Regions from separate parts of the Pseudoalteromonas sp. MB41 genome, predicted to be linked through region 2. Evidence: predicted binding sites of a transcription regulator. Region 2 holds the regulator's gene; the other holds the start of a gene.
What was found. Region 2 encodes sigma-54, which starts transcription at its own class of promoters, with help from an activator protein. Its sites were predicted from a motif close to GTTGGCACGNNNNTNGNNT; they were not measured.

Region 1 (3,427 bases), on a different contig from region 2:
TTCAAAATGATCCCAGTGTAAAATCAAGTTTAAAATTTTTACGTAAAACGCCCTGGGCACGTGAAAAAGTAGAGCAACTTTATGTCGATACGTTTTTCAATACCCAAGAGGACGATATGGCAACTTTCCAGTGGAAAAGCATTAAAAAATAATTATTCTTCTGCCATTATCACCGAAAGCGATTTCGGTGATATTTCTACAACGATTTCATCAGCTGTTTTCACTTCGCCATCAATTACATAGCTTAATTCATTTTCTGCCGTAACACAGACACGCATAGCATTTGTGTGATGGCTGTTAATTGCAAAACTTGTCTGAGTAATGCTCGAAAAAACCAACTCAGCAATACTCAAGGTACTGGCTTTCGAGTCTGCACTTGGGGTAAGCCAATTAACATCTAGTAACCCATCTTTATGGTCGGGCTGCCCTGCTGATTGCGCTAACAAGGTGGTGAATGGTGCTGCGTTGGCGATAATCAGGCTTGTGGTATGAATTGACTGCGGTTCATTGTTATCAAGTTTTACGGTGTAATCTTGAGCTTCATGCTCGCCGAGCGCGTGCCAAAAACCTTGTAAATAGGCCAATTGCCCCGATTCATTTTTTGCATCACGATGCGCTTTTTCTATCATCTTTTGCTCAAAACCTATCCCTACAAGCAATAGCATACGTTCGCCATTACACAGTGCGGTATCAATACGACTCGCCTGCCCTTCAATAATGAGCTCACAGGCTTGTTCGACAGGAATTATTTTTGACCGAATGCCCATTAAAACATGCGCTAACGCATTTGCTGTACCTAATGGAATGATCCCTAATTTACAGGGGGTATCAACTAACACACTTGCAACCTCTGTCACAGTGCCATCTCCCCCACATGCAATGATTACATCGGGCTGTGATTTAATGGCCTCTTTTGCTAAATCAATGCCACTAATTTCGGCCGTTGTCGTGTGTACTGTTAAATCGTAGTACTGTGATAAACGGGCGGTAATTTGTTTATTTTTAGATTCCCATAATTTCGTGCCCGATACAGGGTTAGCAATAAGTACAGCTTTATTTTTAATTAATAAATCACCGGCTTTATGACGTCTTATTAAATGACGTAATTGACGTTTATTAAGATTTGCAGTCTCACGTGTTTCTTTAATTTGCTCAAGTATCGTGTGCACATCTGCATCTTTGTTTTGACTCAATAAATAAGCAGCCATGACAAATACGGAACGACCACGTCCTAATGCACAATGCACTACAACGCGTCTGTCTTCTTTAATCTGATGATGTATCCAATTAATGGCTTGATTTAATTGTGCGCGGGTTGGCACGCTGTGATCAAGTACTGGAATATTTAGATAACGGATATTTTCTTGAGTAGACGACCATTCTAAGCCATCAAACTCACAGGTTACATCTAAAACGGCTGTGATCCCCATTTCTTTCATACTGTCTATGTCAGATGGAAATAATCGACAAGCCAAAAACAAATGCTCGTTTATTTGTTGAAGTGGCGGCACTTTATCGTGTTTTCTAGACCACGCGTTATAAAGTTGTGCGCCAAGTAAAAATGGAATAAACGCCCACCGTATATACATGGGAATAATGCCATTTTCACGTTTACGGAATATTCGCGCGATATCAAAAAAATAAGCCGCGCTCACTAATAATAATGAAAGCGCTGTCCAATAAAAAAATAGCGCAAAGTACACCGTATCTACACGCAACGCAGCAATAATAAACGCTACGGCTAAAACTAAATAGGTTGATGCTGCCCACATAATCACTCCTTGTTATTGTAATTATTTATACATAGCAAGTTTCACTCCAGAGTTTAAAGTACACCACGCCTTTTGATATACCTTAAATCAATAACTTAGCAGATTTACTATTTATATATAAATAAGTTTAGGACATTTTTTCAATAACATATGAATAACTTACACATTATGAATAACTTGAAACCTATAAATTTGCCAATAAGCACATCCCTGCTAACCTAATTAATAGAAAAGAGGTGGGTTAACATTGATTTCACATCCTTTTTTCTAAAAATAATGTTTCGTGCATCTAAACCGGTGAGTAAACCGTTACTTCTATACAACAAGAAAAACAGGAACTTTATGGACAACGATCAACTATTAGCGTTACTGAGTGCAACAGCGAAAGGTGACAAAAATGCCTTCGCAAGTTTGTACAAATCAACTAGCGCTAAGTTATTTGCCATTAGCTTAAAAATGCTGGGTAATCGGGCTCAGGCTGAAGAAGTATTGCAAGATGCCTTTGTAAAAATTTGGCACAATGCCAGTGACTATCAAGTATCAAAAGGGGCAGTTATGTCATGGATGATAAGCATAGTCAGATACCGTTGCCTCGATTTATTACGCCACCACAAAGTGCGTAAAGAACAGAGCTTAACTGATGAGCAAGAACAAGAAGATTTAACGTCTATTCAAGTTGCTTACGAAGATGATTCAAAGTTGGTCGACTGTATCGAACAACTTGATCCACAGCAAAGACAAGTAATTCACTTGGCTTATTATAAAGGGTTGACTCATCACGAGCTTGTTGATCACATTGCATCCCCTCTTGGTACAGTTAAAAGCTGGATCAGACGTGGGTTACAACAACTACAAAGGTGCCTAACGTTATGAATTATGAAAACCAAACACTTATTGATATGTTAGCAGCCGAGTATGTTCTTGGGACATTAAGAGGCCCCGCTCGCGACCGTTTTGCTCGTTTAATGTTAACCTCTACCCGTGCAAGAGAAGCAACATGGATGTGGGAGCAACATCTCAATAACTTAGCAAGTTCAATTGAGTCTGTGCCACCCGATGAAGCCGTATGGGAAAAAATTGCCAGTCGTATCGACCCCAACGTTGTCCCTTTGCAATTAAAAACCAAAAAGCCACGCTCAACGATACTACAAGCATGGTCACTTATTGCCACCGCTGCGAGCATTGTCCTTGCGCTTATTATTTGGCAGCCTCATGAGTCGGTTACATCGCAAGCGCAACAAATTGCACTTTTTAAGAATCAAGCCGAATCTGCACTTTGGTTTATTGATGTCCAAGACGATAGCCTTGCAATTAAAGCATCGACAGCACTTATACCACGCACAGACAAAGATTATGAGTTATGGATGATTTTAAAAGGGCAAGAAGCGCCCATATCCTTAGGTCTACTGCCCAAGTCAGGCCGAATTGAGCTACCTAAAAATACCCAATTTAATGCGAATGACATTGCACTCCTGGCTGTTAGCTTAGAACCCTTGGGAGGATCGCCTAATGGCTCCCCAACCGAGGTCTTATACACCACCGAATTGGTTATTCTTTAAATCTAAAAGCCGTGCATTGCACGGCTTTTTGCATTTTTGTTAAAAAATTTTCAAATTATTGCATCCAATTAAATTCTTCGCCCGTATTTCACTATG
Region 2 (3,427 bases):
CGATGTTGCTAAACGCTTATTAACACTCGTTGGCAATGCACAAGTGACTCAAGCAGGCCAAAAAGTCAGTGCCAAGAGCATTACATACGATATGGAACAGCAACTGATAAGTGCCGAGAAAGATGAAAACTCGACCGATCGTGTACACACTATTTTAGTGCCTGTTGATAACAAAAAGAACGATGAAGGCCAGCCATGAGCACACTAAAAGCAGAGCTATTAGCTAAGAGCTATAAAGGTCGCCAAGTTGTAAAAAATGTAGGCCTTGAGGTAGAAGCTGGCAGCATTGTCGGTTTACTTGGGCCAAATGGCGCAGGTAAAACAACCACCTTTTACATGATTGTGGGATTAGTGCCCAGTGACAAAGGTAAAATAAGCATTGATGATAACGACATCACCTTATTGCCAATGCACAGCCGCGCTCGCTTAGGTATTGGCTATTTGCCACAAGAATCATCGATTTTTAGAAAACTGACCGTTTATCAAAACTTAATGGCCATTTTAGAGACCCGTAAAGATCTCAATAAACAAGGCCGCGAAGAAACACTCAACAGCTTACTTGATGAATTTAGCATTCAACACATTCGTGACAGCCAAGGTATGGCATTGTCAGGGGGTGAACGCCGTCGTGTTGAAATAGCACGCGCACTGGCCGCTGACCCTAAATTTATTTTGCTCGATGAGCCTTTTGCTGGTGTTGATCCTATTTCAGTGTTAGATATAAAGAAAATTATCGAGCACTTAAAAAATCGTGGTATTGGTGTATTAATTACTGACCACAATGTGAGAGAAACCCTTGATGTTTGTGAAAAAGCCTACATTGTTTCTCATGGGGAGCTAATTGCATCAGGTACACCTGAACATGTGTTAGCCGACCAAACTGTACGCGATGTGTATCTAGGCGAGCAATTCAGGCTTTAAATACGCCACCGACTAGAGCATCTGCTAGACTTATAACAATGACAATAAATCAAATAAATAGTTAACGGCATCGTGCTATTGTTTGATAAGACTAAAAAGGATTGTTAGGGATACATGAGGCAATCATTACAGCTGCGCATGGGCCAGCAACTTACAATGACTCCACAACTGCAACAGGCTATCCGTTTGTTGCAGCTCAGTACATTGGATCTCCAGCAAGAAATTCAAGAAGCGTTAGACTCTAACCCTTTGCTTGAAGTTGAAGAAGCAGATTATGCAGAAGAGAGTATTGGCAAGAACGAGCAAAAAGCCGAATCTGACGATACCCAACTAAGCGCGTCGGCTGACGAAGCTGCGAGCGAGTACGAGCAAGAAAGCAGTGATGCCCTCAACAAAGACACCGTAAGTGACGACTTAGCAATGGATGTTACGTGGGATGAGTACATGAGTGCTGCCCCATCAAGTTCCTCAGGTCCAATGCCTGAAGATGAATCAATTTACCAAGGCGCATCAACCGAAACTCTCCACGAATACCTAATGTGGCAGTTACAACTGACTCCATTCAGCCCAACAGACGAAGCGATTGCCGTTGCGATTGTTGAGGCAATTGATGATTCGGGTATTTTAACCGTAAGCTGCGAAGACATTGTTGAAAGCTTCAATCAAAATAACGATGAAGAAGAAATCGAACTTGATGAAGTCGAAGCTGTCCTAAAAAGAATCCAATTATTCGATCCTGTCGGTATTGGCGCACGTAGTTTACAAGAATGTTTGTGTATTCAATTACGCCAATTCGATGTTGACACCCCCTATTTAGCTGAAACTAAAATGGTGTTATCAGAACATATTGAATTATTAGCGAGTCGTGACTATCGCACTTTGATGAAAAAGACTAAGCTTAAAGAAAGTGAGCTGAAAGAAGTCATGACATTGATCCACAGCTTAAATCCAAAGCCTGCGGATACAATTGTTAGAGAAGAATCTGAATACGTGATACCCGATGTATCCGTAAAAAAAATAAAAGGCCGTTGGGTAGTTGAACTAAACCCAGACTGCATGCCGAAAATCAGAGTGAATAGCCACTATGCGGCGATGTCACGTTCTGTAAAATCAAGCAGTGATAGCCAATTTATTCGCTCTCATTTACAAGAAGCAAAATGGTTTATTAAAAGCTTAGAAAGCCGTAATGACACGTTATTAAAAGTGACTAACTGTATTGTTCAACAACAACAGGCTTTCTTTGAACATGGTCCTGAGGCCATGAAACCCATGGTATTAAATGATGTCGCGGAAATGGTCGAAATGCATGAATCAACAATTTCGCGAGTAACAACACAAAAATACATGCATACCCCGCGGGGAATTTTTGAGTTGAAATATTTCTTCTCCAGCCATGTAAGCACTGAAAATGGGGGTGAGTGTTCATCTACGGCAATTCGCGCTTTAATCAAAAAGCTAATCGCCGCAGAAAACACAGCTAAACCATTGAGTGATAGCAAAATTGCAGATATATTGGCTGAGCAAGGAATTAAAGTAGCTAGACGGACAATAGCAAAATATCGAGAGTCTCTAGCAATACCTCCGTCGAATCAGCGTAAGAGTCTGATTTAGACGTTTTACATAGAAGGAAAATGCTTATGCAACTAAATTTAACTGGTCGTCATGTAGAAATCACAGATTCATTAAGAGACTATGTAAACACCAAGTTTGCGAAACTAGAAAGGCATTTTGACCACATTAATAATGTTCATGTCATTCTAGATGTAGAAAAACTAAGCCAAAAAGCAGAAGCAACTTTACATGTAAACGGAGGCGAGTTATTTGCCTCTACTGAACACCAAGATATGTATGCAGCCATCGACTCGTTAATCGATAAACTTGATCGTCAAGTAATTAAACACAAAGAGAAATTAGCTCGACACTAAATTATGAAACTTAGTTCACTTACTAACCAGGACTGCAGCAAAGCTGCGGTCCTTTTTAATAGCAAAAAAAGAATTCTCGAATTTATCAGCGAACTGGCTCATGAGCAGCTCCCTCATTTATCTCAGCAAGATATACTCAATGCCCTATTGAACAGAGAAAAATTGGGCAGCACGGGTATTGGCCGAGGTATTGCGATTCCACATGGTCGTATGAGCGGTGCAGATCAGCCACACGCATTTGTAATTGTGAGTGAGTCACCTATAAATTTTGACGCAATTGATAATCGTCCAGTGGATATTTTTGTCGCACTCATCGTACCAGATGGTGACTGTCAACTTCATCTAAAGACCTTATCAACAATTGCTGATAGACTTAAAGACAAAGAATTTTGTAAACAGCTACGCAGTGCTAAAACAGATAGTGATCTGTTTAAAGTCATTGCATCAGAGGCATAAATGGAATTAATTATTATCAGCGGTCGCTCTGGTTCAGGTAAATCGGTCGCTTTACGAGTACTTGAAGACTTAGGCTATTACTGCGTTGATAATATTCCTGTAAACCTACTTCCTTCGTTAGTACG

Region 1: the regulator sigma-54 is predicted to act here: its motif matches at 1,954-1,972, upstream of LPA49_RS08075 (diacylglycerol kinase family protein).

Annotation. Positions count from the first base shown of each region.
Region 1 covers NZ_JAJJZF010000005.1:122,427-125,853, reverse strand. The annotation lists gene LPA49_RS08080 (VF530 family DNA-binding protein) at 1-152, shown strand, start outside; gene LPA49_RS08075 (diacylglycerol kinase family protein) at 153-1,772, opposite strand; gene LPA49_RS08070 (sigma-70 family RNA polymerase sigma factor) at 2,115-2,645, shown strand; gene LPA49_RS08065 (anti-sigma factor) at 2,642-3,331, shown strand.
Region 2 covers NZ_JAJJZF010000013.1:34,572-37,998, forward strand. The annotation lists gene lptA (lipopolysaccharide transport periplasmic protein LptA) at 1-199, shown strand, start outside; gene lptB (LPS export ABC transporter ATP-binding protein) at 196-921, shown strand; gene LPA49_RS13300 (RNA polymerase factor sigma-54) at 1,036-2,532, shown strand; gene hpf (ribosome hibernation promoting factor) at 2,559-2,846, shown strand; gene ptsN (PTS IIA-like nitrogen regulatory protein PtsN) at 2,850-3,302, shown strand; gene rapZ (RNase adapter RapZ) at 3,303-3,427, shown strand, end outside.